DNA from 2 places in the Paenibacillus sp. FSL K6-2441 genome. Region 2 is predicted to be linked to the other one. Evidence: a T-box and tRNA genes for the amino acid it is inferred to sense, from the RefSeq annotation. Region 2 holds a T-box; the other holds one or more tRNA genes.
The links. A T-box is a leader RNA that pairs with one kind of tRNA and senses whether it is charged. The one in region 2 lies ahead of tyrS (tyrosine--tRNA ligase), so its partner is inferred to be a tRNA-Tyr.
Positions count from the first base shown of each region.

Region 1: it encodes a tRNA-Tyr, which carries the amino acid that the T-box ahead of tyrS (tyrosine--tRNA ligase) is inferred to sense. The anticodon was not compared.

Region 1 covers NZ_CP150174.1:3,803,293-3,819,115, reverse strand. Annotated here, with positions in the region: rRNA gene NSQ80_RS17665 (23S ribosomal RNA) at 1-788, shown strand, start outside; tRNA gene NSQ80_RS17660 (tRNA-Asn) at 932-1,004, shown strand; tRNA gene NSQ80_RS17655 (tRNA-Ser) at 1,071-1,162, shown strand; tRNA gene NSQ80_RS17650 (tRNA-Glu) at 1,181-1,252, shown strand; tRNA gene NSQ80_RS17645 (tRNA-Val) at 1,343-1,418, shown strand; tRNA gene NSQ80_RS17640 (tRNA-Met) at 1,507-1,580, shown strand; tRNA gene NSQ80_RS17635 (tRNA-Asp) at 1,616-1,692, shown strand; tRNA gene NSQ80_RS17630 (tRNA-Phe) at 1,709-1,784, shown strand; tRNA gene NSQ80_RS17625 (tRNA-Thr) at 1,805-1,880, shown strand; tRNA gene NSQ80_RS17620 (tRNA-Tyr) at 1,884-1,969, shown strand; tRNA gene NSQ80_RS17615 (tRNA-Trp) at 1,977-2,050, shown strand; tRNA gene NSQ80_RS17610 (tRNA-His) at 2,082-2,157, shown strand; tRNA gene NSQ80_RS17605 (tRNA-Gln) at 2,180-2,251, shown strand; tRNA gene NSQ80_RS17600 (tRNA-Gly) at 2,257-2,331, shown strand; tRNA gene NSQ80_RS17595 (tRNA-Cys) at 2,343-2,416, shown strand; tRNA gene NSQ80_RS17590 (tRNA-Leu) at 2,427-2,512, shown strand; tRNA gene NSQ80_RS17585 (tRNA-Leu) at 2,536-2,619, shown strand; gene NSQ80_RS17580 (metalloregulator ArsR/SmtB family transcription factor) at 2,850-3,221, opposite strand; gene NSQ80_RS17575 (hypothetical protein) at 3,293-3,664, opposite strand; gene NSQ80_RS17570 (spore germination protein) at 4,194-5,867, shown strand; gene NSQ80_RS17565 (GerAB/ArcD/ProY family transporter) at 5,892-6,995, shown strand; gene NSQ80_RS17560 (Ger(x)C family spore germination protein) at 6,988-8,181, shown strand; gene NSQ80_RS17555 (GntR family transcriptional regulator) at 8,798-10,048, shown strand; gene NSQ80_RS17550 (transposase) at 10,188-11,435, shown strand; gene NSQ80_RS17545 (sugar ABC transporter permease) at 11,874-12,863, shown strand; gene NSQ80_RS17540 (carbohydrate ABC transporter permease) at 12,841-13,764, shown strand; gene NSQ80_RS17535 (extracellular solute-binding protein) at 13,911-15,374, shown strand; gene NSQ80_RS17530 (glycoside hydrolase family 38 C-terminal domain-containing protein) at 15,399-15,823, shown strand, end outside.
Region 2 covers NZ_CP150174.1:2,887,644-2,903,466, reverse strand. Annotated here, with positions in the region: gene NSQ80_RS13330 (hypothetical protein) at 847-1,563, shown strand; gene NSQ80_RS13325 (NADAR family protein) at 2,153-2,710, shown strand; gene NSQ80_RS13320 (transglycosylase domain-containing protein) at 3,123-6,242, opposite strand; T-box leader at 6,414-6,682, shown strand; gene tyrS (tyrosine--tRNA ligase) at 6,752-8,005, shown strand; gene rpsD (30S ribosomal protein S4) at 8,446-9,045, opposite strand; gene NSQ80_RS13305 (diguanylate cyclase) at 9,514-11,508, shown strand; gene NSQ80_RS13300 (hypothetical protein) at 11,693-12,565, shown strand; gene NSQ80_RS13295 (aminopeptidase) at 12,723-13,838, shown strand; gene NSQ80_RS13290 (HPr family phosphocarrier protein) at 13,921-14,166, shown strand; gene NSQ80_RS13285 (YlaN family protein) at 14,349-14,639, shown strand; gene cax (calcium/proton exchanger) at 14,721-15,791, opposite strand.

The DNA.
Region 1 (15,823 bases), 920 kb from region 2:
CGATTTGTACAGGATAGGTGGGAGCCTAGGAAGCCGGAGCGCCAGCTTCGGTGGAGGCGCCGTTGGGATACCACCCTGATCGTATCTAGGTTCTAACCTGGTACCGTAATCCGGTACGGGGACAGTGTCAGGCGGGCAGTTTGACTGGGGCGGTCGCCTCCTAAAGAGTAACGGAGGCGCCCCAAGGTTCCCTCAGAATGGTTGGAAATCATTCGAAGAGTGCAAAGGCAGAAGGGAGCTTGACTGCGAGACTGACAAGTCGAGCAGGGACGAAAGTCGGGCTTAGTGATCCGGTGGTACCGCATGGAAGGGCCATCGCTCAACGGATAAAAGCTACCCTGGGGATAACAGGCTTATCTCCCCCAAGAGTCCACATCGACGGGGAGGTTTGGCACCTCGATGTCGGCTCATCGCATCCTGGGGCTGAAGTAGGTCCCAAGGGTTGGGCTGTTCGCCCATTAAAGCGGTACGCGAGCTGGGTTCAGAACGTCGTGAGACAGTTCGGTCCCTATCTGTCGTGGGCGTAGGAAATTTGAGAGGAGCTGTCCTTAGTACGAGAGGACCGGGATGGACGCACCGCTGGTGCACCAGTTGTTCCGCCAGGAGCACAGCTGGGTAGCTAAGTGCGGACGGGATAAGCGCTGAAAGCATCTAAGCGTGAAGCCCCCCTCAAGATGAGATTTCCCCGTATGTAAGACCCCTTGAAGACGACAAGGTTGATAGGCCTGAGGTGGAAGTGCCGTAAGGCATGGAGCTGACAGGTACTAATCGGTCGAGGGCTTATCCAAAATTCACCCCAAAAAGTGAAGCGGAGGCTTCGGAGAGTACACCGAGTACTTTTCGGGGACCCCGGGAACTGAATAGGGGCTAAAATGCAAATCTAGTTTCGTATCCAGTTTTCAAGGATTCAACCTTGAAAACTTCATAATGTTCCCTGATAGCTCAGTCGGTAGAGCACTCGACTGTTAATCGAGTTGTCACAGGTTCGAGTCCTGTTCGGGGAGTCAAAGTCCCAGGAAGTAGGTTATACTTCTGAGATACACTTCATAACTTCCTGGGATCCTATATCTGGAGAGGTGTCCGAGTTGGCCGAAGGAGCACGATTGGAAATCGTGTAGGCGTCACAAGCGTCTCGAGGGTTCGAATCCCTCTCTCTCCGCCATTATTATTCTTTCTACATGGCCCGTTGGTCAAGGGGTTAAGACACCTCCCTTTCACGGAGGTAACAGGGGTTCGAATCCCCTACGGGTCATTTCTTCCCTTCATGATTTCAAGTTGATTTTGCTGACTGACTTGATTTCTGAATGGGGGATCTGTTACAATATAACTTGTCTTTTCCCATGGAGGCTTAGCTCAGCTGGGAGAGCATCTGCCTTACAAGCAGAGGGTCGGGGGTTCGATCCCCTCAGCCTCCACCATAAAACTTTACTTTTTGGGGTGAAGTTGAGTCTCTGAAGTATATTCCGATTACTTTTCGGGGACCCCATAATAAAATATTATTATTGACGCGGGGTGGAGCAGCCCGGTAGCTCGTCGGGCTCATAACCCGAAGGCCGCAGGTTCAAATCCTGCCCCCGCAATTATCCTCTTCCAGAGGATGGCATTATTCTCGTGTGGAGCCGTGGTGTAGAGGCCTAACATGCCTGCCTGTCACGCAGGAGACCGCGGGTTCGAATCCCGTCGGCTCCGCCATTTAATTTCATATTAAGGCTCGGTAGCTCAGTTGGTAGAGCAGAGGACTGAAAATCCTCGTGTCGGCGGTTCGATTCCGTCCCGAGCCACCATTCAACAATTATGTTGAAGAGCCGGTGTAGCTCAATTGGTAGAGCAACTGACTTGTAATCAGTAGGTTGGGGGTTCAAGTCCTCTCGCCGGCACCACGTGGAGGCTTAGCGAAGTGGCCAAACGCAGCAGACTGTAAATCTGTTCTCTTACGAGTTCGGTGGTTCGAATCCATCAGCCTCCACCAGTTTTCTAGGGGCATAGTTTAAAGGTAGAACAAAGGTCTCCAAAACCTTTGGTGTGGGTTCAATTCCTGCTGCCCCTGCCACTTTTTCTCTCTTGATGAACTTTATATTATGGCGGTCGTGGCGAAGGGGTTAACGCACCGGATTGTGGCTCCGGCATTCGTGGGTTCAAGTCCCATCGATCGCCCCATTTCTTTCTCAATCAAATATAGTGGGGATTAGCCAAGCGGTAAGGCAACGGACTTTGACTCCGTCATGCATAGGTTCGAATCCTATATCCCCAGTTTAAGCGGACGTGGCTCAGCGGTAGAGCATCGCCTTGCCAAGGCGAGGGTCGCGGGTTCGATTCCCGTCGTCCGCTCCATTCTATATTATGGCGCCATAGCCAAGTGGTAAGGCACAGCTCTGCAAAAGCTTTATCCCCAGTTCGAATCTGGGTGGCGCCTCCATTGATAATTCGCGGGAGTGGCGGAATCGGCAGACGCACAGGACTTAAAATCCTGCGGTAGGTGACTACCGTACCAGTTCAAGTCTGGTCTTCCGCACTTTTGATTAAAACTTTATATGTGCCGGTGTGGCGGAATGGCAGACGCGCTCGACTCAAAATCGAGTGGGGAGACCCGTGGAGGTTCGAGTCCTCTCACCGGTACCAACTGTGAAATTAAGCTCTTGGGATCAGGAATCCTAAGGGCTTTTTTATTGTTTAGGAAATTATGCTCGGTGGTGTAATCTGTGTCTACTATTCAGTCTAGCAGCAGAAAGTAGCGTTTTTTAGCCATGGTTGTACTTTATGAAGAGGCGACTGCAGCCCAAACAAGGATTGTCCCGCAAGCCATTGAAGATGGCGAGGGGGAGTCCTTGTCATTTGCGGCACCGGCCGCATCATCCATGGTTGGTATGCTGAAGGGTCTGCAAAAAAATTTGCTCGATATGCGTGTCGTCAAGTGAATAATAGACCGTTTTTCCAACCTTGCGCCGCTTAACAATTCTGAGGTTGCGCAAATATCGCAGTTGATGAGAAACGGCCGATTGACCCATTTCGAGGAGCACTGTCAGGTCGTGCACGCAAAGCTCCCTTTTTAGCAAGGCGCTGATGATTTTGACGCGCGTCGGATCGCTGAAAGCCTTAAACCAGTCGGCAAATTGAACCGCTGCCTGGTTATCGATAAGCTCCGCCTTGATAGCTTTTAAATCAACGAGTGTGCCCGAGCAGTTCGTATCACATTCTTTCGCTGTATTTATGGACTGTGTCATGGACTATCCCCTTCTGTAAGGCGTTTGCATCATTTTATCAAAAAAAGATTGGTTAAACGAAATTATTACAATTAAGCGACTGTTGTCATCACAATAACATATAAGGCTATAACGAGCAAAACGCTGAGCGAAACGGCGAGATACGCATTTTTGTTTTTTTGGAACAAGTAAAATATGGCGGCGATATATCCCAATGCAATAACAATATAAATAAAGATCATCGCATTTAGGCGGAGCTGAAGCTCCGCATTTTCATAACCCTGATGAATCATAGGGATTGCTTGTCCATAAGGAAGGGCCAAAGCATTTAGGTATTCGGGCGCAACCGCATTTGTCAAGTAAAGTCCGGACAGTACAATGACCAGCATCGCGAGCGTTGCTACGGGGTGGAACCATGACAGGAAGCGGCGCCAGGAGTGTACAGGTTTAAACCAACCTGCCACCAGCAATGTGCCGGACCAGATTGCAACCGCAAGAAAATGAAGCGTGTACGTAATGAGCCCTATATTGCCGTACCAGGCGGTAAGGTGGTGTTGAATTCCAGCCGAATTTGGCCGATTGCAGTGTTTACCACTTCATCCTGCATTGGGGAAGAAGAGGTCAGCTTGGTATGCGCCGAGGTAATCGTTGGAGAGACAAAGGTAAACATCGTAATAAAGAAAATACTTTTCTCATAAAAATATCGCTCCGATCATGTGTTATAAGTTCAGATTCTTTCGCGAATAATGAAGATGCGAATTAAATATCATTGACATACACCATAGGGCGTGATCTATATATCCCCATATGATCATATATGAATAAGCGTTCGTGTGTAAATTATCCTTTGGAGCCGAGGAAAGCTTAGGGAAGGAATAGTTGATGTAAGGCTCCCCGGCAAACCAGACTCACGTTGCACAGCGCGGAAAGGAAATGAATATATAAACCGTTTTTGGGGAAATTAATCCAAATAAATGATTAAGGTGATCTATCGTGTGGTCGACAATCACAGAATATATCCCCGACTGGCCGACTTTCATGCTGGCCGGGGTTACTCTGCTCATTCCTCTCCTCATTTTTGCGTTGCATCGCTGGTTTCGCTCGATTGTCACGGATAAGCACGGGCGCTCAAGGGAAGGATTAACGACAGACCGTGTTTTTCTGGAAACTCATAATAGTACGGATTCGCAGCTGTCCGGCGAATATGAAACCGATCTTATGCATCTTAAAGAGACGATCGGCCAAAATGACGACGTTCATTTTCGAGAATACGAACTCGCCGGGTTTGGTGCGCGAGCGGTACTGATCTTTGTTGACGGTATGCAAGATGAACAGTTGATTAATAGCCACATTATGCAAGTGCTTATGCTGAAGTCGGATAACAGTGCGCAGCAAGGGATGAAGTTTCCCCCGGAGGAGGGGTTAGTTTCCTACTTCAAACAAAACCTACTGCCGGTTACCGAACTAACGGAAGTCGTTGGCAAACGGGAACTCAGAGAATCGATTCTCGCAGGGTATACGGCTTTAATGGTTGAAGGAATGGCGTGCGCGCTGCTTGTGGGCACCCCCCGCGGGAAATCCAGGGCGATAACGGAGCCAACTTCGGAAGCGCTGCTGCGGGGGCCAAGATTGGGCTTTACCGAAATCCTGAGCGATAATACAGCGATGCTCCGGCTCCAAGGACGGACGGAACAAATGGAAATCAAGAAATACGTTGTCGGCAACGTAATCAAGCGAGATCTTGCGATCGTCTACATGAAAAACATTGTGAATCCGGAGTTGCTGCAGGAAGTGGAGCAACGCATCGCCAAGATCGATCTGGATTACATTGCCGAATCCGGCTATGTCGAGCAACTGATCGAAGACGACATCCTAAGTCCTTTTCAACAGGCGCAAAATACGGAACGTCCGGACCGGGTCATGAGCGCCTTGGTGGAGGGGAGAATCGCCTTACTCCTGGATGGAACCCCCTTTGCGCTCATTGTTCCGGTGACCTTCAGCATGCTGCTGCAGTCCCCGGAAGATTATTACGAACGATGGATGGCAGGGTCACTTTTACGGATGCTGCGTTTTGTTGCGGCATTTATGTCTCTCATAATTCCATCGATGTATATTTCATTTATTTCTTTTCATCCCGGACTGATTCCGACAGAATTAGCCATTACGATTATCGAGGCACGCCAACGGGTTCCATTTCCGTCGTTGATCGAAGTATTAATCATGGAAGTTTCGATCGAAATTTTGCGGGAAGCGGGGGTTCGGCTGCCCAGGCCCATCGGCTCCGCGATGGGCATCGTCGGCGGTCTGATTATCGGAGAGGCCGCCGTTCAGGCGGGGATCGTTAGTCCGTTTCTGGTCATCGTCGTTTCGGTAACCGCCATCGCTTCCTTTTCGATTCCGATGTACAGTGCAGGAATCACATTGCGTATGTTGCGATTCGTAGGCATGTTTTTTGCAGCAGTACTGGGGATATTCGGTACGATATTGTTTTTTTTGCTGATTTGCAGCCATCTGACCAAGCTGGAAAGCTTCGGTGTGCCATATGTCACGCCCTTTTCGCCGATCCGTATCGGCGACTGGAAGGACTTGTTCGTCCGTGCGCCCTTGACATTAATGAAACGCAGACCCGAATTGTTGAAGACGGTCCGCAAACAACGCAGATCTTAAACCGAAAAGCTAGGAGGGGATCACTTGTTTATTCGCACCAACGACAAAATCACCTCATCGCAAGCGGTCATCTTTATGACCAACAGTGTTCTGGGAGCTGGCATTCTAACGTTGCCCCGGGATGTGACCGAAAAAATGCGTACCCCGGATTCCTGGCTGTCTGTATTGCTGGGAGGCGTCGTTGTGATGCTCGCGGTGCTGCTCATGGTCAAATTAAGCCAGCAGTTTCCGGGAAGCACGATTTTCGAGTTTTCTCAAAAAATTGTCGGGAAAGTGATGGGCAGTATAATGTCCCTCCTGTTAACCGTTTATTTTCTGGTGTTGGCCGGATTTGAGATTCGCGCTCTGGCAGAGGTGGATATCTTTTTATTGCTGGAAGGTACCCCCATATGGGCTGTCATTATTCCGTTCATCTGGACGGCGGCCTATTTGATTTCTGGAGGAATCAACAGCATTGCCCGCTTGTGTCAAATTATTTTTCCTGTGAGTATCCTGATTTTGCTGCTTAGCTTATTTTTCAGCATGAGGATGTTTGATATCAATCACTTGCGGCCTTTTCTCGGTGAAGGATTGCCTCCGGTGTTCAATGGCTTGAAATCGACAATGCTTATTTTTGCGGGCGGTGAAGTCGTTTTGTATTTAGTTGGCCATATGGAGCACCCCGAGAAAGCGGTTAAGGCGATATTGGCTGGCTTGAGTATTCCGTTCGTTCTTTATTTTTGCGCCACCGTGATCGTCGTGGGAAGCATGTCGGTTGACGCCGTTCTAAGAAGCACCTGGCCGACGCTTGATCTTTTGCGAAGCTTTGAAGTCACCGGTTTGTTTTTTGAACGACTTGAATTTCCGTTTTTGGTCATCTGGTTAATGCAGATGTTTTGCAATTTCACTATCTTTTTCTTTACGACGGTCTTGGGCGTATCGAAAATAATGCGCATAAAATTCCCAACCGCGCTCTTTACACTGATGCCGGTGGTTTTTATCGTCGCTCTTGTCCCCAAAAACATGAACGACTTATTTACGCTTGGCAGCGCCGTCGGAAACACCGGCATGATAATTTTCGCTTTAGTTACGGTTCCGTTATCCACCATATACCTAATTCGGAAGAAGGGACTCAAACCGAATGCGTAAGCGCCGTATTTTGTCGCTGTTTCTTGCCGCTGGCCTGCTTGCGTTGCAAACAGGTTGTTGGAGCAGTAAAGAAATTGAAGATTTAAGCTTGTATATCGGATTGGCCTTGGATGCGGGAGAACCGACGACCGTTGAACGGGAGCTGGAGAAACAAGGAGGAAATTATCCTAAGCGAAATCTGATTACGGCTACGATCCAGATCGTTCCGATGGGAAACTTCAGCAGCGACAAACAATCAGGGGGTCAAGGGAGGAAAAGCGAATTTCTGAATATGTCGGAAACCGGGGATTCTCTGTTTGAAATCATGCGGCAGTATTCGCTTCGCCTGAAGCGGGCGGTCATCGGCCAGCATTTGAAGGTGATCGTCGTATCTACTGAGCTGGTTCGTCAGCAGAGCATCGACAAACTGATGGATTTCGTGCTTCGCGATAACGATACACGCCCTAGCTGCATCGTATTATTGAGCAAAGGGAAGGCGAGAAAAACGCTGGAAATGGCGTATTCCGGAGATCCCCCCGCTTTCAAGCTGAGGGACATGCTGCAAGAACGTTTTAGGACCGGCAAAATTATGAATGAGGTGAATCTGACCGAGTTGAATGAGAGGTTGGGCACCAAGCAGAGCTTTCTCCTGCAGGAGGTGTCTAAGTACGGTGGGGAAACGAAATTTACGGGAGCGGGGATAATCAAAGGGTCGACCGGCAAATGGATCGGCACATTGGATCAAACGGACGTGGAGAGCATTGCTTGGATTCAAGGCGATGTTGAAGGTGGGGTGATCAAAAGCTATGATTGGCGAAATGAAACGATCACTTACGAGGTTGAAGACGAGAAGACGCAAATCACCCCCCGGATCGAGGAAGGGCGGCTTTCGTTTCATGTCAAGATTGAATCGGAAGGGCGGTTAATCGAAAACTGGGATCTTGAGGAAGACCCCTCCAAAACCGAATTTTTGGAGAAAGCAAAGAAGATCTTCGAAAAAAGGCTAAACCAAATGCTCGAGACGACGATGCATAAAATGCAGTCAGAATATAAAACCGATGTGGCTGGGTTCGGCAACCGGTTGAGGATCACGCACCCTAAATACTGGAAGGAAGTCGAAAGCCATTGGGACGACGTTTTTAGCCGTACGCCGGTGACCTTTGACATCGACTTTACGATTACGGATTACGGTGCATCCAAGAAATGAACGGCATCCTCGACAGCCCAAAGCAGGGCCAAAGGATCGATTGAATCCCCAACCGATTCTTTGGCCCTGCGATGTTGATTGTATCGGAAATTGTCGCCTTCGCTGAAGGTGTAGGTCACTTCTACGGAGCTGAATTCACCCGCAACGTCGCTGCTGAACCATCCGAGATAAGCGTTCCCGGCGGAGACTTTGTAACGTCGGCCACATCCAGCCGTTTTACTTTCCCGAAGCTTGGGAGCGCTTGCGATTCAGGCCAGCTGATCGTATTCTTGGACGCGGTTTCCACTGAGGATTGTGCCGATGCAGAGGTGGTACCTAAGGATAAGGACATGGTGCAGAATAAAATGAGACAAGTCATCGTTATTTTGCGAAACAAATGCGTTCACCTCGTATCCTCATATTAGGGTTATCGCTCGTAGACAGGTTCCTTGAAGCGCTGAATCACAAATCCCCTCCTTTTTTTACGAAAGTGTAAAGAAAACGATAGAACGTGTATAATATGTTTAATATATCCAATAGTCAATGTCAAGCGAGTGAATGATTTGAAATAGATTGACGAAATGCTATAAATGATATAATGTGAATATATGGGGAGAAATAAGATAGGAGAAGCCTTATGCAAAACGAACGTAAACCGTTATATATGCAGATTCAACAGCACTTCAAAGAAATGATCCTGCAGGGCAAACTGCGGGAGAACGATAAGATCCCCTCGGAAAAAGAGTTAATGGAACAGTTCGACGTCAGCCGAATTACGGTAGCCAATGCCTTGATGCAGCTGGCGAAGGACGGCTGGATCTACCGGATCCCCGGGCGGGGAAGCTTCGTCAGCGAAGGCATCGGTGAGCTGCTGCAACGCCATCAAGGCTCTCTGGCGGAGGGGGGATCATGGCCCGTGCTGGACGGAAATGCGGGGGCGCCGGTCCATCATCTCGGAGCGTTAAACGGAGGGGGAGCTGACCCTTCGCTGGGAGGGATCGAAGCCGCATCCCATATTCCGGGGCGCACCACGATCGGGCTAATTATGCCGATGCTGGTAGACTATTTTGCCATTCGGCTGCTTCAAGGAATTAATAACATCCTTGAAGACAGTCCATACAGCCTGCAGATCGTCTTGACGTACAATTCCATTGACCGGGAGAAGGAAGCGATCAACGATCTGATTCGCAAAGGGGCCGCCGGGCTGATTATTTTCCCAAGTGATGCGGAAACGTACAATGAGGAAATTTTAGCCCTGAAGATGCGAGGTTACCCGTTTGTGCTCCTCGATCGGTATTTGCCGGGAGTAGCTACGAACTTGTCGCGCAGCGACGGCTTAATCGGCGGACAGCTTGCCGTTGACTATTTGTGGGGCCTGGGGCATCGCGACATCGCCATTTGCTCCGATTCGCCGTTGCCTACAATTACAGTGGAGGAACGGATTAACGGATATATGGAGGCGCTCAAACAGAAGGGAGCGATGATTAATCCGGCACTGATCCTCACCGATTTCAATGTGGATTACAGCGAGATCGACAAGAAGCACCCCTTGTACCGGTTTATCAAGAACCAGATTGCTACCGCTTATATCACACTGAACGGACGGCTTGGCCTGCACATCTACTCAATATGTAAAGAATTAGGGCTTCGGGTGCCGGAGGACATCTCGATCCTGACGTTTGATGATCCTTCGCCGGGGCTGCATGAATGGGGATTCTTCTCGCATATTTCGCAATCGGAAATCGAGATGGGAGAAGCCGCAGCCCGGATTTTGCGGGACATTCTCGAGAAGCCTGAGCTTAAGGATGCGGGGTATACTAAAGTCATCCTGGAGCCAAAATTAATTGAAAGTCAATCTACGGGACCCCTTGCAAAACGAGTAAAGTAAGTAGATTGACAGGGCACCTGCTTGCCCTTGCAAGCTAGGTGTCTTTTTTAACATTATAGAATTTATAAATTTTGGGGTGGGAGCAGGTCTTCCGCCTGATTTCTGTTTTTGGTAAGGTTAGGATATGGAGACGAACATTTTGAAACGAATCTTCTTTGATGAGCGAGGGCACTGGGATCGGTTTGTGGCAAAACATGGTGGCAAGCTGCGTGCCAATGTGCGGAAAGAAGTAGAGAAGTTCCGTCGATGCGGGGATCCCAGAAACGGTTTTAAGCTGATGGTATGTGAAGGATGTCATGACCTACGGCTCGTTCCGTATCGTTGTAAAGGAAGATTCTGTACGACCTGTTCATGCGGAGAAACAGAGGAATGGGCACGTCTCCTGGAACAAGATGTATTCCAAGTCAACCACCGCCATGTCGTCTTCACGATCGACGAAGGATTACGGGAAATCTTTCTGCTCCATCGGGCAAAATTACTCAAAGAATTTATGGATGAAGCGGTACGCTTAGTCAAAGAACATTTTGAGAAGAAACATAAGGTAACTCCCGGAATCGTAGCCGGGTTGCATACGTTTGGGGCACGGCTTAACTTCAATCCTCATGTACATATGCTTGTAACGATGGGAGGAATGAAGAAGACCGGCGAGTGGAAAACATACGATTTTATTCCGTTCGAGATGCTGCGTAAGCAATGGCAGACGGTTGTTTTGAAGCTGATTCGTCGAAAGTTAAGTGAACAAGAGAAAAAGCAAGTGCAGTCCCGTTTGCAAAAAGCTTACTGCGAGAACGGAGAAGGCTTTTATGTGCATGCTCCGAAACAGAAAGGGAACGTCAAGCAGCAACTCGGGTATATCGGGCGATACATGAGAAGACCAGCGATAGCGGTTAGCCGGATCGAAGCGTATGACGGAGAAAAGGTGACATTTCGTTACCGGGATAAGAATGACGGGGAAGAGAAGACCGAGACGATTTCGGTAGAAGAATTTATGGGTAGACTTGTGCGGCATATTCCGGATGAAAACTTCAAAACGATCCGTTACTACGGGGTTTATTCGCGGCGGATCAAGAGCCTGTGCAAGAAGTTAGTCAGTGAGTGGCAAAAAGCCGCGAGAAGATGGATTGTCAAGGCAAAGCGGATATTAAAACGCAGAACGTGGAGTGAACGGATCAAGGAGCAGACGGGGAAGCCGCCATGTTGCCCAAAATGCGAAAGTTATTACGAATACAAGGGAGAAGCCTGCCTTGAGGATGGGAAGTTGAAGGTGAAGTACGCGGTGTGCTCCACCTCAAAGGCATGTCTGGAGAGGATGATTCGGGATGTCGCCGGTGTCAAAGAAACGAAAGGTAGCGAAGAAAAAGAAAAAGCCGCAAAGCGGGCTGCATAGCAAAGCGAAAGTAACCTACATTTGTCTTCAATGTCATACAACAGAAGAGATTCCGCTGAATGTCGTTCGGAATTTCGATGCGATGGATGATGGAGATCCAACCGTACCTCCGCAATTCCGCTGCGAAGAATGTGGAGGAGGCATGTACCAGGAATATTACAAAGGAATTCATGGTTACGAGTACAGGATTAGTGACGTAAGAAAATAAGCCGGATGTAGATTGTTCCCCACACCCGGCTATTTTGCACGTATGAACTAAATCGTACGAACTAAAGGACGCCGCCAGGCGTTTTTCTTATGCTAAATTAGCAATAAATGATATATCTAATTCTTGACATAAATGACATAGTGAAATATAGTTAATATTACAAATAGATAATACAACTTAGAACAAAAGCTTTATCAGTGCACTTCACAGTAAGGAGGGTTGCTTGGACGATGGAAACCGCGGGATTACAGAAGCGAAAAGCAACGCAGCGCAGGTTAGGGAAGCACAAAGATGCTTTGATCGCCGCCGTTATCCTCGTGCCGATGTTTTTGGCATGGTTGGTGGTTTCGGGTTTTCCCACTTTGTTCGGGTTCGTGTTAGGGTTCTTCGAATGGGTGGGGTTGGCAGATACACCTAATTTCATCTGGTTCGATAACTTCATCAGCTTCTTTCAAAACCCGGTGTACACGGATGCATTGTGGAGGTCGATCTGGCTGGGCGGACTGGTCACGGTCATTACGCTGGGAGCAGGCTTTTTTGCTGCACTGCTGATGAACCTGCCGCTGTTCGGCAAAGGGTTTTATCGTTCCATTTGGTACATCCCCGCCATCACGGCAACGGTTGCGACCACGCAAGTATTCAACATTTTTCTGGATTCGAACAATGGGGTCATCAACAACCTGCTGAAAGCGATGGGCAAGGAACCGATCGTATGGCAGTACTCCGTCGGATGGGGCATTTTCTGGATTGTGGTCTATTCAGTCTGGAAAGGGGTAGGCGGTGCAGCCTTAATCTGGTTGGCCGGTCTGCAATCCGTGGATTTGTCCTTGTACGAGGCGGCGGAAATCGATGGTGCGGGACGGTGGCATAAGCTGCGGTATGTCACGTTGCCAGGGTTAAAACCCATCGCGACGTATATCGTCATTACGAACTTGATCGCAGCGATCCAGATTTACGAGCAGGTATTATTCATCACGAACGGCGGGCCTTACGGGCAAACCGAAGTGCTGGTGTTCCGTATTTACCGGGACGGCTTCTGGGACTTCAATTTGGGGATGGCTGGCGCTTCCTCACTGATCATGGCCTTGATCGTTATTGTTGTGACTGTGCTGTACTACAACTGGTCAACGAAATCCGATCGTCGGACAAGCATTCCGATCAAGCCCGTCAAACCCGCGAAAAAGGAGGCGCTCCCGCATGCCCAGTCCACTGAACGCTAAAGTTAGCAAACAGTTTAAGCCCGTTCATTTACTGGGACATCTCATTCTTCTTGGCGTTGGGCTCATTTTGCTGTATCCGTTGATCTTTATGGTGCTTGCCGGTTTTTTCACCAAGACAGAATTCTCCTCAACGGTGTTAGGCATCTTCCCGCTTCCTAAAGCGCCAACGCTGGAGAACTTCAAGGCGCTGATCGTTGGGTCCACGGATGCTGCAGTAGCCACTTATATGAAGAACTCGCTGATTCGTACAGCTTACAACACGTTTTGGGCAATTTTGACTTCATTTTTGGCTGGATACGTGTTCGCGCGGCTGCGGTTTAAAGGGCGGGATACGATCTTCCTGATCATGCTTGCCACCCAGATGATTCCCGGGACGCTGGCGATCATTCCGACTTACCTTGAATTTGCCCGCTTCCCGTTTGCCGGGGGAAACGATATCTTTACCGGCGGAACCGGTATTCTGAACTCCTGGTGGGTTTACTTGATCGGTGGGCCTAGCATCAATATTATGGGGACGTTTCTGGTGAAGCAGTCGCTGGAAAAAGTACCGCTGGAAATCGACGAAGCTGCAATTGTGGATGGGGCCGGGACGTTGCGACTGATCTTCCAGATCCTCTTCCCGCTGCAGTTGCCGATTATGGCGTTTATCGCGATTACGACAGCGCTCGGAACGTGGAACGATTTTATTACCCCGTTCTTCTATACAACAGACGACAGTTTGCAAACGCTTCCTGCGGCGATCACGCGAATTTCCTCCGTTGGAGCAAGCCCGGGCGCCGTCATCAACTATCCGATGATTATTACCCTGAGCCTTGGCATCACGATTCCAGCACTGCTGATCTTTGCTTTCTTCCAGAAGTATATTGTGCAGGGCTTGGCGAACACAGGGATCAAAGGTTAGGAAGCCCGGGAACTCATTTTTTATGTCGAAGTTGCACTACCGGTCCGTTATGGATCGAATCGATGAAAACAGTTCAACACCCGTATTGAAAACTTGACTTAATGGACACTCACGCTGAATAAAATGACTTTTGGAGGGGTTCAAGCATGTTGTTGAAAAAGTTCCACGTCATGTTTCTATCGCTGTTACTCATCACCTTATTAGCGGCTTGCGGATCTGGAGGGGGGGACAGCGGAGGCAACCAGGCTGCGAACGACCCAGGGACTAATGGAGCATCAGGAAATCAAGGTTCGTCCTCTTCTGAAGGCGCTACCATTACCGTATTAAATGAAGGAGCCGTAGCGATTGGCGTCGGGGTGCTGAGCGAGCTGCTGGAGAAAAGCAAGGAAAAAACGATCGCCGACGAGACGCTGAATCCCCGGATTACAGAGGAGGATTACAACTATACGCCTGGTCAGCCGCTGAAAAAAGCCGGCGTCTTCCCGTACTATTATCAATCGATTATCAACGAGAAAATGAAAAGCAAAAACATTACGGTCAAAACCGAGGACTGGGGTTGGGGCGAACCGCTGATCCAGAAGCAAACAGCGGGATTCCTGGCGAAAAACATGCCCGACATCATCGTTGGGGAAACACAAATGCCTGGGTTTGCCCAACAGGGATTGCTTGAGCCGTTCCCGGACGACATGGCCCAAGAAATTCGCGAAAAAGTAGCCCCGGCAGCCTGGAAGCCGATGGAGTATGACGGCAAAATTTACGGTTTTGCCTCGCAACCTGGCGTTAGCAGCTTGTTCTGGAACAAGAAGCTGGTGCAGGAGGCAGGCCTGGATCCGGACAAAGCGCCAGCAACCTGGGATGAGCTGTTGGCTAACGTGAAGAAGGTAACGGAAGCAGGCAAAGGGAAGTTCTACGGCGGCGGGGTCTATGCCGGGCCGAATGCCGGCGGGTATTTGCGGTATGGTACCTTGCTTGTTATCAATGGCGGAGGATTTGCGGATGATCAAGGCCAACCTGTCTTTAACTCCGATGCCAACGTAGAAACGGTACAGTTCTTGAAAGAGCTTAACGCCAACCATCCGGCTGGATTGATGGTGAACACTACTGAAGGAACGTATTTTGACGCGTTTAAAAAAGGACAAATCGCATATCTGATCGATGGACCGTGGCGTGCGATCGAGAGCTCGCAAATCGGAATCGATTACGGAATGTCGCAAATTCCGCTGTCCCCGAATGGCAAAGCCGGCAATATCACCATCGGCGCCGCGTTCCATGCCGTACCGAAGGATGCAAAGAACAAGGAAGCTGCATTTGAGTACATCCGCGCGATGTACAGCGAGGAGATCCAACAACTGATCGCCGATACAGGCGTCCGGTCTCCTGTACTGAAATCGGTGGCTGAGACCGATGCATATAAAGAGGCGCATCCGGAAATGTATCAGCACTATCTGGCGATGGCCGGCAATGTGCAAGGGTTGCCAACGTTTAAGAATTCAGACTCCAAGGTATGGCAAATCTTTGGTGAAGCCGTGACGAAAGCGTTAATGACCAAGGAGGATATCAAGTCTATTCTGGATGACGCTCAGAAGAAAGCGGAGGCCTATACCAAGTAAATTATATTGAAAGAGTGATGCAGCATGCCGTATGAAACGAACCACATTATGATCCAAAAGGCAAAGCAAAGGCTTGCCAAACTGCAGGATTACATTTACCGCCCGATTGCCGGGCTTGAGGTTGAAGCTTGGGTAACGAAAGAGCCGGTCCCTTACGCCGAGCGAATGAGCGGCCGGCACATACGGCTTCAGCCCGGGGATAAATGGGGAGAGCTGTGGGATTGCGCCTGGTTTCATTTTCAAGGGACCGTACCGGAAACGGCCGCTGGCCAAAAAGTCGTTCTGTTGATCGATATTAATGGAGAATTATGTCTCGTGGATGAAGCGGGAACCCCGCGACAAGGCTTAACGAACGTTAGCTCCGAATTCGACTACAGCCTAGGTCGGCCTGGTAAGCGGGTGGTGGACGTCAGCGCTGCCGCCCGAGGCGGGGAAACGATCAATCTGTG
Region 2 (15,823 bases):
TTGGAAAAATTCCCCGAGGAATGTGATAGAGGTTACGCAACGGAAGACAAATACTATTGGGTTTGTCCAAGCTGCTTCGAAGATTTTAAAGATATGTTCAATTGGAAAGTTAAATCAGAATAGGGGCACGACAACGGACAACCATCGATATTCTCAAAGCACCCTGGGAAAGAGCAGCAGGGACATAACCTGCTGCTCTTGTACTAATTACCTACTGTAGCTGTCATCACGCACTTCCTAAGTACTTTGCTAATCAGAGTGATGAGGTAAAGACATGGACGACATCCAAAGAATTGCACAGGAAATGTTAAAAAAGGCGGAGTCCATCCGAAATGAGTTGTTGATTTAATCCGATATTGGATCAAAGAAATCAGGTATATCTGTATACTGAAGTCAAGAAAAGAAAGCCAGAATCGTACATCTGGTGTTTGGATCAACACGGACAGCCTTTATGGAAACATCGTTTTCGTGGTGTAATGACTTGGTTCAACCTAAGCCTATAAGGCTTGCTATTAACTAAATTTGTTGATGCGGATCGATATGATGTGGACTTAGTGGCTTATGAAATGCTCAGGATCACACAAAAAAGTAGCGGGAGTACACCTGCTGCTTTTTCATTACTTACTAACTTCATGGCGCCAACATCGCGAACTTATCCAGTACGATGACGATATGACAGTTATACAAGAGGTGATGAAGTAAACATGGAAGAAGTATACTATTGTCCGTAATTAGACAAAAGAGAAGAAACAGACCAGTGTTATGCAAAGTGTATTCATTTTTCTTTTCATAAATAATATCATCTACAAAATGCAAGTGTATCAATTCCAAGGGGGAAGTCATAATTTGAGTCAAAGTGTGAAAGGAAGCTGTAATTCCATTCATAGTGAAGAAGTGTGTTCCAAAATCACTCCGCTATTTTTGTTAAGACAAGAAGCTATGGTGCATTATTTAACGGAAGAACCTATCTTTATGTACTGTAAAGAGAATGAATTATCTGAAGAGAAAACCTTGGAACAGGTGTTAAGATGCAGAGTATGGACCGCAGACAGTATCATTTCATGGTCGTTTTTTTCCGAATACCGTAACTTTCTTGATGAGAGCGGGAAGGAGTCACCTCTTGTTATTAGAAAGGTGTATTGGAATAAAAATCAGGAATATTATTTAAACCTTCCTCCAAATGTGAGAGCAGATCTGATGACGAAATGGCCCGATGCCTTAATACAAAATGTATATGTGTACGCCGAGGATGCACTAGAGCTTATTAGAATGCTCATGAAATTGGATAGCATAATTCTAAAACTAAAAGTTCCAGGTGGAAGAGGAACGGAAGTTGTGTCGACTAAGCTTGAGACAGAAGTAAGACGTTTGTTTGATTGGGGCTTGTATCACCTTAGTTGGAATGAAACCCGTATCAATCCAAGTGTGGAGGGCTATTTTGAGGAATTATTCCGTTATGTTGAAGGCTTTATATCCCGTTATCAAAAGAGCATTCATACCATTAATCTGGATTATACGATTCCGCCGAAAATTTTTAAGAGCATAGTAGAGGGTAATCATTAAAGATTTCATAAAATAGCTAAGACACTTTTTCATGGTAAGCCTTGATACGGAGAATTATCCAAAGTGGGTGATGCAAATATTCACCTATACATGAGGAAAGTGATGATCATAGTGAGCCATCAGAACGATTGGCGCTTAAGAAACCAAGCAAAGTACTTATTGGGTAAGAAGATGGTATTTCAAAATTACCTACTTATGAATCAATCATGGGATCATGACCATTGTGAGTTTTGTTGGAAAAAATTCCCTGAGGAATGTGATAAAGGTTACGCAACGGAAGACAAATACTATTGGGTTTGTCCAAGCTGCTTCGAAGATTTTAAAGATATGTTCAATTGGAAAATTGAATCAGAATAGGGGCACGAAGGCTGACAACCATCGATATTCACCCCAGTACATTCTTTGCCGGAGAGATGAGGTGAAGACAGGGATGACATCCAAAGGATTGCACAGGAAATGTTAAAAAAGGCGGAGTCCATCCGAAATGAGTTGTTGAAAGTCCGTGCGGATCAGAAAGTGATCCGATTTTACGAAACAAATCGTCCCTATGGACAATTTACCAACTTTGCTCTTTATCCAATTGAGATAAATGATAAGGTCTGGCCAACGTCGGAGCATTATTTTTCAGGCACAGAAGTTTGCGGGGAGTGAACATGAGGAAGCGATTAGACAAGCGGAAACCCCTTTTCAAGCTGCACAGATGGGGAGAGATCGATCCCGGCCGCTTCTAAGTGATTGGGAGCAAGTGAAGTTGGAAATCATGCGACAAGCAGTGGAGGCGAAATTCCAACAGCATCCTGAACTGAGGGGATTGCTAGTATCTACGGGAGATTGCTTGCTAATTGAACATACGAGGAATGACCGCTTTTGGGGTGACAACGGCGATGAGTCTGGGGCAAATTGGCTCGGCAAAAACCTGATGGAAACTCGCGAAAAATTATCCGGCTCAGAAGAAGCATTGTTTATATTACCTCCTTGGGTGGCTTTTCCGGAAGAGGATCCAACCAGCTTATTTTGGCGAATGGGGAAGGGGGAAAGTTATCTGGATGAGTACTGGCAGTGGAAGGAGAAGTTAACGGACTTGGCGAAAGAGCAGTACGATGCTTACTTTATTCCTCCATTAGGTTGGGAAGAGCGAGAAGTCTAGGAGGTGTTCCCTTGTTTCCCACAAATAATAAAGGATTGTTATTATCCCAATTTGTCGTGTGGAATGGGGGTGTGAGTATTTCGCCGAAACGGAATTATATATGAAAAATCGAATATATTCGCTCAAATATGGCGGATTTGGCCCATTCTATATGAAATTTCATATATAATCGCTCCCTTGAAGCCCGAACTTTGAGATTTTATGTGAAAAATCGAATATATTTCCGCCAAATGGGTAGTTTGCAGCGAATTATGTTCGAAAAATCATATATATTTATACGGACAGCCTTAAGGAAACATCGTTTCACGGTTCGATGAAATAGGAGCACCCACGAGCACAAGATCACACAAGAAAGAGCAGAATAAAAAAGCAGCACCAAAAAAGCAGCAGGCCCACACCTGCTGCTTTTGCATTACTTACTATACTGCACCGGCGCCGACGGCGGGGATTCGCCCAGCACGTTGACGGCGGTGACCTGGATCCAGACGGAGCTGGAGTCGGTCTTGAACGAGAAGTGCGGGTCCGAGGTGGAAGCGACCTTCGTGTAGGTGCCGCCTTGGGCATCGGACACGTAGACGTTGTAGCTCGTCACCAGGTCGAGAGCACCGTTCGCGTCCCAGCTCACCGTGAATCCGCGGTCGTCCTTCTTCACGCTCACGTTAGCTGGTGATGCAGGAAGCGGACCGTTGTTGCCATTGTCGCCGATGATGCCGCCGTCGTTACCGCCCGGCGTCTCGTTTTGCGTATCCGGCGTCGAGCCGCCGCCCGGGAATACGCCGCCGCCAAAGACGTTGACGATCGCACTTGGCGCCGATTCCTTGCCGGCCACGTCAACGGCCGTGACGTAGTACGCGGTGGTGAAGCCAACGGATCGATCGTCTGTAATGACCGCCGGATCTCCAACCAGCGCTGCTTTCCCGGTATACTGGAACGTCACGCCGTCGTCTGCACGGTACAACCGGTAGCCGACCACGTCTTTTTCCGTATTTTCGCTAAACGTAATCGTAGCTGCTCCGCTGCCTGCAGACAAGGCGACATTCGCCGGAGGCGCAGGCGCCTGACCGTCATCGACGCGAGGATCTGGTTTGTAAGGCGCATCTTCCCCGGCATCCTTCGGCAGATAGAAGCTCAGCGGTTTGTGGCTGCCGGACATTCCGGCGAACGCCTGCTCCAGCTGTTCCTTGAGCACTTCGATCGGCGTTTCGCGCTTCACCACAACCTTCTCACGCAGCATATCCGAAGGCGTCGTTTCGAGCGGCACGTAGTTGATGCCTTCGTACGTCACGTACTTAGCTCGAATCAGCACGTCGTCCGGTTCGGTTGGTACGTATTTAGCATTAAAAATATCCGTAACCAGCTTCCCGGCCTGTTGTGTTAACTGCGTTGGCAACTTCCCGCTATAGCCGGATACTGTTTTCGTTACGATACCGTCCGGTTTCGTGAACGCTTTGGCCGCAAACAATTCCGGTCTGCTCTCGGTGACTTCGTTCATAACGAGCGCCCAAATTTTGCGCGCCCGGGATTTACCGGCTTCCGACAACGTGTTCACCGGTTCGCGATACCCGATCCATACTCCCAGTGTGACGTCCGGCGAGTAACCCATAAACCAGACGTCGGCGTAGTTTTGCGTTGTTCCGGTCTTGCCGACAACCGGGATTTTGCCATATTTCTTGAAGTCGCTTTTGATCGATTTACCGGTGCCGTCCGTAATGACGGTGCGAAGCATATCGGTCATCAGGTAAGCCGTTTGCTCGGAGAAGACCCGCTGCGGCTTAACCTCATGCTTGTAGACGATGTTACCTTTCGCATCGGTAATCTTCTCGATCATATAAGCGTCGGTAAACTGCCCTCCGTTAGCGATGGCACTGTACGCATTGGTCAGTTCTTCAACGGTGACACCGTATTTCAAGCCGCCAAGCACGCCGGTTTGCGCGTTGTAGTCTTCATCTTCCAACGTAGTGATGCCCAGCTTCTTGGTAAAGTCCCAAGCTTTGTCGATGCCAACGATATTGTTAAACACCTTAAGCGCGGGGATATTCCGCGACTCATTCAAAGCTGTCCGCGCGGTCACAAGCCCTTTATAGCCGCCGCTGGAGTTTACAGGAATGTGGAAGCCTTTTTGGTAGTCCTTCAAAATAATCGGCGAATCATCAATGATCGAGGCAGGCTGAACTAACCCGGCTTCGAGGGCCGGCAAATAAGCGGCGATAGGCTTCATCGTAGAACCCGGCTGCCGTTTCATTTGCGTCGCATAGTTCATTTGCTCCGTGTAGAAGTCGCGCCCTTCGATCATGCCGAGGATCGCGCCGGTCTTGTTGTCGATCATCATCGAGGCGACCTGCTCCAGGCCCTTCTTCTCACTGTACGGAGAGAAATTGTCCGCGTTCTCCGATACCTTGTGCATGGCGTTGTAGACCTTCTTGTCGATGGTCGTGTACACCCGGTATCCCCCGGTCAGCAGCTCCTGCCGAGCTTCCTCGAGGATGGCCGAGTTGGCGGCAACCTCCTCTTTGGTCATCTCCGGATTGTTGAGCATCGCAAGGACGATCGCGCCTTGCCGTTCCGTCTCCAGCATCAGATACGGGTAGGTGTCATAAGCCTTCTTCGTTGGCTTGGCCAGCGATCCTTTAATATCGAAAGCCATCGCTTCTTCATATTGCGCTTGCGTAATTTTGTTCTCCTCAAGCATGCGCTGCAGCACCAGCTGCTGGCGTTTGACCGCCCGCCCGAATGCCTCCTCGTTAAATTCCCCTTTCCCGTTAAAAGCGGAATAGGTGGAGGGAAGCTGAGGCAGACCAGCCAAATAGGCCGCTTGCGCGATATTCAAATCCGACAGATTGCTGACGTTAAAGAGACCTTTGGCTGCGGCTTTGATGCCGTAAACCTGGTACCCATTCGAACCGTTGCCGAAGGGAACCTTATTCAAATAAGCCGTAATGATTTCTTCCTTGGATAAAAAACGCTCCAGCCGAAGTGCCAGCAGCATTTCCTTAACCTTCCGGTCTTCGGTCTTATCCAGGTTCAGGAACACGCGTCGCGCCAGCTGCTGGGTCAGCGTACTGCCGCCGGTCTGCACGTCCTCTTTAAGCACCCGCTGCTTAACCGCTCGCAACGTCCCTTTAAAGTCGATCCCGATGTGTTCCTCAAAGTGGTTGTCTTCGATGGCGATCACAGCATCGAGCACGATTTGCGGGATTTCCTTATAGGTGACAGGACGGCGATCCTCTTCCGAGCGAAGCTGGCCAATCGGCTGGCCGTCACGGAAATAGGCGAAACCTGTCATTTCATTATGATTGATTTTTGCTTGAATGTCGGCACGCGACCGTACCGGATCGTCCTTAACGATGGAGGATACGTATCCGAATACGGCTCCACCGGCAAACAGAACGCCGGCAAATCCAAACAGAACGAGCCAACCCACAATCGCCCAGGCTAATCTGCCTTTTTTGCGCTTCCGGGCGGGTTTTGAGTTTTTTTCGCTCCGGTTATTGCGCCGCAGCTTGCCGGAGTTCTTGTCGTTCTCATGATCCATGCATGATCCTCCTTTATAAACAGCAACATTATAGCATAAAAAAGGGGATTTGGATGTTTTTTCAGCGTATTTTGGCGTGTGATGGAGCCTAGTTCCTGCTCATGACCTAGCTTTCGTAGATTTGACTTTGGGAATGCATCTGTGTTATATAATATTTTAAATTGCAAATCGTCAAAGGCTTAGAAAGACTCAGTAGAAGGCGGAATCCCGTCGCTCAGAGAATCGGTGGTTGCTGCGAACCGAATGGGCGGATCCCTTTTGAATTACCGTCTGGAGCCGTCCGGGGGAACGCGCGTAGAATGCGCCAGTAGTCCGGTACCGGGAAATCCCGTTATGTGAATGAAGTGAAAACCGTCATCGGTTCGTCTGGCAATCCGCCGCAGGATCCGCAAACGGTTTTAATTAGGGTGGTAACGCGAGTGCTCCTTCTCGTCCCTTGGGATGAGAAGGAGCTTTTTTGCGTTCCGTTTTCTAAGCAGGACTAACGAATATGGAGGGAAAGAAGAGCAATGAAATGGGAAGAATTAAGCGCGGCCCAGCAAGCCGAGGTGGAACGCCAACTTCAGGTGATTTCCCGCGGTGTTGTGGAGATCGTGCCGGAGGATGAGCTGAAGCAAAAAGTGATCCAGTCGGTTGTGACCGGCAAGCCGCTGAAAGTTAAACTGGGGCTGGACCCTTCCGCGCCGGACATTCATATCGGCCATACGGTGGTTATGCAGAAGCTGCGGCAGTTTCAGGAGCTCGGCCATCAGGTGCAGCTGATCATCGGCGACTTTACGGGGCGGATCGGCGATCCGACCGGCAAATCGGAAACCCGCAAACAATTAACCGAAGAAGACGTACAACGGAATGCGGAAACGTACCGCCAGCAAATCTTTAAAATTCTGGACCCGGAAAAAACGCAAGTTAACTTTAACTCGGAATGGCTGGCACCGATGACGTTTGCCGACGTCGTGAAGCTGTCCGCGAAGGTGACCGTGGCACGTATGCTGGAACGCGACGATTTTACGAAGAGGTATACAAGCGGTCAGCCGATTAGCATCCACGAGTTTTTCTACCCGCTGATGCAAGGCATGGATTCGGTGGCGCTGGAAAGCGATATCGAGCTGGGGGGAACGGACCAGAAGTTTAACTTGCTCATGGGCCGGACCTTGCAGAAAGAATATGGCAAAGACACGCAAGTCGCGATCATGACCCCAATCATCGAAGGCTTGGACGGCGTGCAGAAGATGAGTAAAAGCCTTGGCAACTACATCGGCATCGATGAAGCGCCAAACGAAATCTACGGTAAAGCGATGTCTGTGCCGGACGAGCTGATGACGAAGTATTTTGAGCTGGTGACTGACCTGTCCCTCGAAGAATTGGCTGAACTCACCGAAGGCCTCAAATCGGGAGCCGTGCATCCGCGCGACGCCAAGATGAAACTGGCCCATACGCTCGTCCGGATGTACCATGGTCAAGAAGCTGCCGATGCAGCGCAGGAGCATTTCGTAACGGTGTTCCAGCAACGTGCGCTGCCGGAGGATATCGAGGAGAAAGAAATTCCTGCCGCTGAGCTGGACAATGGGAAAATCCGTCTGATCAAGTTGCTGACGTTGCTAGGGTTCGCCGCATCAAATGGGGAGGCAAGACGCAGCATCCAGCAGGGTGCGGTTAAGCTGAACGAAGAGAAGATCAGCGACCCGAATGCGGAAGTAGAGCTGGCGGGCGGAGAGATCATCCAGGTCGGTAAACGCAAATTTGCCAAGTTGTCGGTAAAATAAGAGGAATGGACTATATAAAGATCCCTCGCCAATTTTTGCATATAATCATGCATAATCAGCTAAAAGAGGAACAGAACTTACTGTTCCTCTTTTAGTCAGAGAAAGGGTCTAATGATGGTTGATTGTATACTTTGCAATGTATTAGAAACCCGAGAAGCTGTGGTTCTACACGAGTCAATACATGTTCTGTGTATTTTCGATCTATATCCGGCTACCAAGGGGCATTTATTGATTTTTCCGAAGCAGCATATTGAACGCTTGCACCTGATCGAAGATGATCGCTTACAAAATGAGCTGTTCCAAACGTTAGTGACCGTATGTAAGTGACTGGTGGAAAGTCAATTGTGTACGGATTACAGCATTATGACCAAATAGCCAAAGGTAGGCACAAAAAAACCGACCCAAGTTGAGAACAACTTGGGTCGGTTTGCTTCCGAATCTTAACGGTTGTAGAACTCGACGATTTGCTTCTCGTCGATGTCTTGCGACAGCTCGGAACGTTCTGGCAAACGGATGTATTTGCCTTCCAGAGTCGTGTCGTTGAATTCCAGGTAAGCCGGAACATGCGTACGGTTCTCCAGAGCTTCCTTCACGGAAGAGAGACCACGGCTTCTTTCACGAAGGCCGATTACGTCGCCAACGTTTACGCGGTAAGAAGCGATGTCTACTTTCTTGCCGTTAACCGTTACGTGACCGTGGGATACGAGCTGACGTGCACCAGCACGGGAGTTCGCGAAGCCCAGACGGTAAACAAGGTTGTCCAAACGGCTTTCAAGCAAGATCATAAACGTTTCGCCCGCGATACCAGGCATGTGCTGCGCTTTCTCGAACAGGGTGCGGAATTGCTTCTCACCCAAACCGTACATGTGGCGCAGTTTTTGTTTCTCGAGCAATTGTGCTCCGTAGTTACTTACTTTTCTGCGTTGGTTAGGACCGTGTTGCCCCGGAGGGAACGGACGTTTCAAATCTTTGCCAGTGCCGCTCAAGGAAATGCCAAGACGGCGGCTGAGTTTAAATTTAGGACCTGTGTAACGTGCCATTGTATAGGTAGACTCCTTTGTTAGTTAAATTTCGTCTAGGGTTCTACTTGCGCGGGTTTTGTTTGGTTGAGCGAAGGATAGATAATGATACGCTCCCTGACAGGAAAGTTCAGCCGCTGTCCCGTCAGCAACAAAAACCGAGAGGGTGCTCGCATGCGTTACGCCCTAAGTAAGACTCTATCCAGTCTTCATCAACAATATATATTATATGAATTGAGGTTATAAAGTCAATAAGTGATTTTGTAGAGATGGGTGGATTTTTGTCGATAGGGCTTTAGTCCCAAAAAAATACCTTAAACCTTAGGATTTATAATGCAAAACCCTAAGGAAGATAGTAAAATAGAGATATCAGACAAGATCGGATATGGCGGAGATGGACAAGCTTGAACTTCAGGACAAGAGCTTGTCCGTTTAATATTTATCGCAGAAGGGTTACAATTCCAACGCAGCATATAAAGGAGCTTTTTTATGGCCGATCAATCCTTGGGTCAGCCGATGCTGAACCTGAATAACGCTTCCGGCCTGCCGCGGCTTGATGATGTCAACGATTATACCGATTGGCTGCGGCAGCTAGATATTAACGCCCACGATTTTCCCTACATCGATTCCATATTACAACAGGGATTTGCGGAATGGCGCAAACAGATCAGCGATATGCCGGAACTCGGCGAGGCTGATTTCTTCCTTGCCGGCAGCCGCGGCGAGAAGCTGCTTGCCGATTCGTTGAACCCGCGGCAACCGCTGGAACGTTCCTGGCCTAGCGGAATGGAAGAGGTCATCAAGCAGAGCTTGTATGAGCGCAAAGCCATCGCAGCCCAGAAGGCCGACGGAGTTTATGCGGCTGTACCGGTGTATACACGCATTCATGGCGAGTTGTTTGCGGTGTTTGGCTGTCTCATGCGTGAGAGCTGCACTTCAGAGGCGATCTTGTTAGCCAAGATGGCGGCCCGGCTGTTTCAAACCTGTTTTTATCGTTGCTTTGAGGGAATGTTCATTACGGATTTGGTCCGCATCCAGCAGCAAGCCAAGCGGGAGGAGCAGCGCCGCTCTAAGCTTTTTCAAATGGTGCAGAAGCTTCATGATAAGATCGACGTGGATTCGGTCCTGACCGAGGTGTTCGAGCGGGTGTCCGGCATGTATCCGAATGCCCGTCTGGAGTTGCTTATGTCTCAGGATCATGTAAGTCTCGATCCGCGGGTTAAATCGTTTCAATTGCTTGGACAAGGCGATGAGCTGCTCGTGAGGGCTTTCATGGAGGGCAGAATGCAGGTCAGGGAAACCGTGGATCCGAAGGGAGAAGGCGAAAGAAATTTGGAAATCGCCGTACCTCTCAGTGGCAAACAAGGGGTGTACGGGGTTTTCCACTTGCGCATCCAGCGTGAGGAGATCGATGATGTGGATTTGCAGCTGATCGGCATGCTGGCCGATACGGCCGGCACGGCATTTGAGAACGCGAAGCTGTATGAACAATCGAATTTGCTGATCAACGAGCTGAGGCTGATCAATGAATTAACGAAACGGCTGAATCAAAGTCTGCGGCTCAAGGAAGTTTTCCAATTTGCAACCGAAGAGTTGCTATCGATTTTTCAGGCGGAGTATTGCTGTATTTCCCAATTAAACAAAGAGACAGAAACGTTCGAGATTGTGTCCAGCAATGTTCCGGGGCTGTCGAAGGAGCATTTTCCGAAAAACTATGGATTCAGCGGGCTGGTATATTCCACGCAGGAGCCGATCATTCTGTCGGACTTTCAAGCCTATGGGAAGGTATCCTCGAGATTTATGGAGGAGACGAACTCCCGCTCGCTGATCACCGCACCTTTGTTCGTCCGGGGAGAAGTGAACGGGGTAATCATGCTGGCGCACCGCAAGACCCGCTTTTTTTCTTATGATAATTACAAGCTGCTTCAGGTCTTATCCTCACACATCGGTCTTGCAATCGCCAACGCGTCGCTGCATGCGGAGGTACGCCGGATGGCCAATCGCGATATGCTGACTGGACTTTACGCCCGCCATTACGTCGATGATGCGATCCAGGAATTCCAGAAGAAAGACACGAACGGTTCCTTAATCATCGTGGATATTGATCAGTTTAAGCAAGTCAACGACACGTACGGGCACCAAACCGGGGATAAAATCCTGAAGCAGGTGTGCGCAATCGTCAAGAGCTCAATCCGCAAGACAGATATCGCCGCCCGCTGGGGAGGCGAAGAACTGGCGGTGTACCTGCCCGGTGCAAGCGCTGAGAACAGCTACCAAATCGCAGAAACGATTCGGCTGCGCGTCGCGATGGATACCGATCCGCCGGTGACCGTCTCATGCGGTATTGCTGAGTGGGTAAAGGGCGATGAGAAGCTTAGCGTGGAGTCGCTTTTCTATGAGGCGGATATGGCGCTGTATAAAGCCAAGAACAACGGGCGGAACCAGACGCAAGTCGGATCCAGAGAGGACGCCCCCTCCTCGTAAATGGTTGCTTTATTGGTATAGAACGCTCTCGACCGGACATATGGACGGCGGGAGCGTTCTTTTTTGGGTTGCCGGTCGAACCTGCGAATAGAGTGACCGTCCCTGTGGCAGGATACTGCTAGAACTAGCAAAAGGAATGATCCGGTGGGGAACCGGGTTTATTTTTTCAGGCGGGGGCTTGCATATGAAGGGGATATCACGGAGAAGGCCAACGTATAAATATCGGTTAGGGAAGATCATCTATGGCCTGCTAGTCACGCTAATCTTGGCGTCGTGCGGGATCAACGAAGCGAGGACGCCGGAGCAGTGGTTTGACTTCACCTGGTCCGGGCTGGCGGGATGTGACGCGTTAACCTTTCGCGGCTTAGCCGCCTTGCAGCGCGGAAACGGGCAAGGGCTGGAAGAGAGTTTCAGTTATACGGGACGTCTTCAAGAGCATAGGGAATTAAGTATCCGAGGCGAGCCGATGGGTCAGCGGGCGGGATACCCTGCAGGCCATCTGCAAACGGCGGGATTAGCAGAGCCGAATGGCTGGGAAGCAAAGCTCCGGTTAGAGCACGGGAACTGGCTGGTGCAATCCGATGACCACAATGCGCTGCTGCAAGGGGTGGTCCGTCTGAACCCGCTGGAACAACTAGAGGAGATTCGAATGGCCGCTAAGAAAACGATCACTTCCGAGAGCGGTGCTGCACGGGGGACGAAGGTGCTTCGGATCGAGATGGATCCAGCCGAAGCTACCATGCGGTTAAAGGATCGCTTGCTGTCGGAAATGGAGCTCACGCGTGAGGCCGGGCTGGCGCAATTAGAACAGGTGCCGGCTTCACAGAAGGAGCAGCTGCGAAACGAGTTGTCGCAGATCTGGACGACGGGCAGCAAGCAGTTAGCGGTCATGCTGAAGCAAATGAAAGCGACCGTCGTCTACCATTTGACGATTGACCGCAAATCGGGATTACCTTCCAGGCTGACCTCGGAGACGACGTTGAATTATTTGTCACCCAAAGGCGTGCCGCAGCGGGAGGTGCTGCGAACCGATAACCGGTTTGAGGGTTATCAGTAGGCGTGAGTGACATCCTAGGTTAGGCTGACTTTCCGACCCTATCGTGCTACAATAGCAGAAGAATTAACCAATGGTTAAACCAATGGGGTGTTTGGACGGCCGGCACGGGTTGTAATACCAAATCCCACAACGAATATTGAGGAGAGTGTGAAGCCAGATGCGAGATCCTAGAATTCAGAAGCTGGCGGAAAACCTGGTTGGTTATTCCGTAAATGTACAACCGGGAGAGAACGTCCTGGTCGAAATGATTGGCGATGAACGTGATTTGCTGAAAGCGGTCGTGGAAGAGGTTGGGAAGAAGGGCGGGAACGCCTTCGTTGAGATTACTGACCGGGCTGTACAACGTGCGCAATTGAAATACGCCACGGAAGACGGCATCAAAACCTGGGCGGAATACGATTTAAAACGGATGCAAATGATGGACTGTTACATCGGCATTCGTGCGGGTTCTAACGTCAACGATCTGTCCGACGTACCCGAAGATAAGATGAAACTGTACAATTCGCTTTATTCCCACCCTGTACATAGCGAACAACGGGTGAAACGTACGAAATGGGTGGTGCTCCGTTATCCGAACGCCAGCATGGCCCAATTGGCCAATACGAGCACGGAAGCGTTCGAGGATTTCTATTTTGACGTATGTAACCTGGATTATGCCAAAATGGATCGGGCGCAAGATGCCTTGGCCGATCTGATGAACAGAACGGACAAAGTCCGGATTGTTGCTCCGGGCACCGACCTGACCTTCTCGATTAAAGACATTCCGGCGGTCAAGTGCTCCGGTCAAAGGAATATCCCGGATGGTGAAGTCTATACGGCTCCGGTCCGCGATTCCGTAAACGGCACGATCAGCTACAATACGGCTACGCTGTACAACGGAGTTACGTTCGAGAATATCAAATTCCGCTTCGAGAACGGTAAGATCGTTGAAGCTACGAGCAACGACACGAAACGGATGAACGAAATCCTGGATTCGGACGAAGGGGCTAGATATATCGGGGAGTTTGCGATCGGATTCAACCCGTATATTTTGCATCCGATGAAGGACATCTTGTTCGACGAGAAAATTGCGGGCAGCCTTCACTTTACCCCAGGTCAAGCTTATGAGGAAGCCGATAACGGCAACCGTTCCTCGATTCACTGGGATCTTGTGCTGATCCAGCGTCCGGATTACGGCGGCGGAGAAATTTATTTTGACGATGTACTGATCCGTAAGGATGGCATTTTTGTGCTGCCTGAGCTTGAGGGATTGAACCCGGAAAACCTGAAGTAATCAGAAATCCTCCTTGCTAGGAAAGCGGATTCAATGTATGATTGAAGTATGTTATTTCCAATGTTAAAGACGGAGGGATCCTATGGCCACGAACAATGAAGCGGTAGTCGAAATTGCCCAAACAGCAGGCAAGTTCACTTCTTCCATTGTGCTTCAAGCGGACAATAAGTACATCGATGTAAAAAGTATCCTCGGCCTCTTCACCACGCTCGTAAATACGAAGAGCTATGAGCTTCACGTTCACGGACCGGATGCGGAAGAAGCGAAGAAAGCCGTAACCGAAGTGTTTGCGAAACACGGGTTGGACGTCAAAGTTGTTGCCGATTAATGTCAATGAGAAACACTCCCGACTTAGGTCGGGGGTGTTTTTTAATGCCTGCGAACAGCGGTACTCAGCGGTTTTTCATAGATAGGTTAATTTAAGCAGGTTCTTGTATTGGCTTTCGATTTCGTCTAATATTAAGATTAGAGATGAATGGTAGGCGATTTTGGACATAGGGGGGAAGAAGCATGACTTCATCTGAGTTGCAGGAGCAACTAAACCTGAAGGCACTTAATCTTCTGAAAGAAGATGCAGATAAAATTGAGAAGCTGATCGAAGTACAGATGGAGAACTTGGCCACACGTTATTGCCCTCTCTATGAGGAAGTGCTGGATACCCAGATGTATGGATTCTCCAGACAAGTAGATTACGCAATTCGCGTCGGACTTATTCAAGAAACGGTAGGTAAACAAATCCTCAGCAGATTGGAACGTAATTTGGCCTCGCTGTATGAAGCCATGAACAATAGACAACAGTAAGGCATTTGCTGTTGCTGCTAAATAATACAAGCGTATGCTTCGGAAGTTGCCGAAGACATACGCTTGTTTTGTTGTTGAGGGTTATACGAGATAAAACGAAACGCCGAGAATCATATAGACCGCCAGCAGCAGTACCCCTTCAAACCAGTTGGTTTGGCCGTCCTGCGTGATGGATTTGGCGATAAATACCGAGACGCCAATCGCGGCCAACTCGATGACGGTAAATACGATATCCATCGGCTTGCCAAACAGATGGCTGACGAAGATGAGCACAGGAGCCACGAACAAAGCGATCTGCAAGCTAGAGCCGACGGCGATTTCTACGGCTGCCCCGATTTTGTTCTTCATCGCCAGCATGATGGCAGCGCTGTGTTCGGCGGCATTACCAACGATCGCAACGACAAAGGCACCGACGAACAACTCGCTCAGACCGAAATCGGCGGTCAGCGTGTCAAGCGTATGTACCAACCATTCGCTGACGAACGCAACCATAACGGTAGCGATCACCAGATATAAAATCGACTTCCCCTTGGACCAGGCCGGGGCATGTTCATGCGGAAGCTCTTCCGCGTCCTTCTCGCTAATATCTGCCAGATGGTTCTTGTGCGTGATCATGGAGAAGATCAGCCAGAGGATATAGGCGACAATCAGAACGCCGGCAACAACCAAACTGAGCGCGAAACGATCGTCCTCGTGCAGCACGTGGGTTTGCAGGAAGATCGCCGGGACGAACAATGCGATGATCGCTACGATCATCAGCGAGCCGTTCATGCCGGCTAACGTGACGTTATATTTTTGCACCTTGTGCTTTAAGCCTCCCGCAAACAAGCTGAGCCCCAGCACGAGCAGCAGGTTGCCGATGATGGACCCGGTAATGCTGGCCTTCACCATGTCGAACAGCCCTTCGCGGACCAGCATGATGGCGATAATCAATTCGGCCGCATTACCGAAGGTGGCATTTAGGAAGCCGCCCAGGCGTTGACCCGCGTAATGCGCCACGCTCTCCGTTGCCCGGCCGAGAAAGCCCGCGACAAGAATGACGGCGATCGCGGAGATGACAAATTCTAACGTTGCTGACCAGTGCGCGTAATGCCCCATGGCGCTAAGTGCAAAGAAAATCAGCAACAATGCGGGTGAAATAAACTTTTTCATGGAACACCTCGAGTTAGTCATTTTTTGGCAAT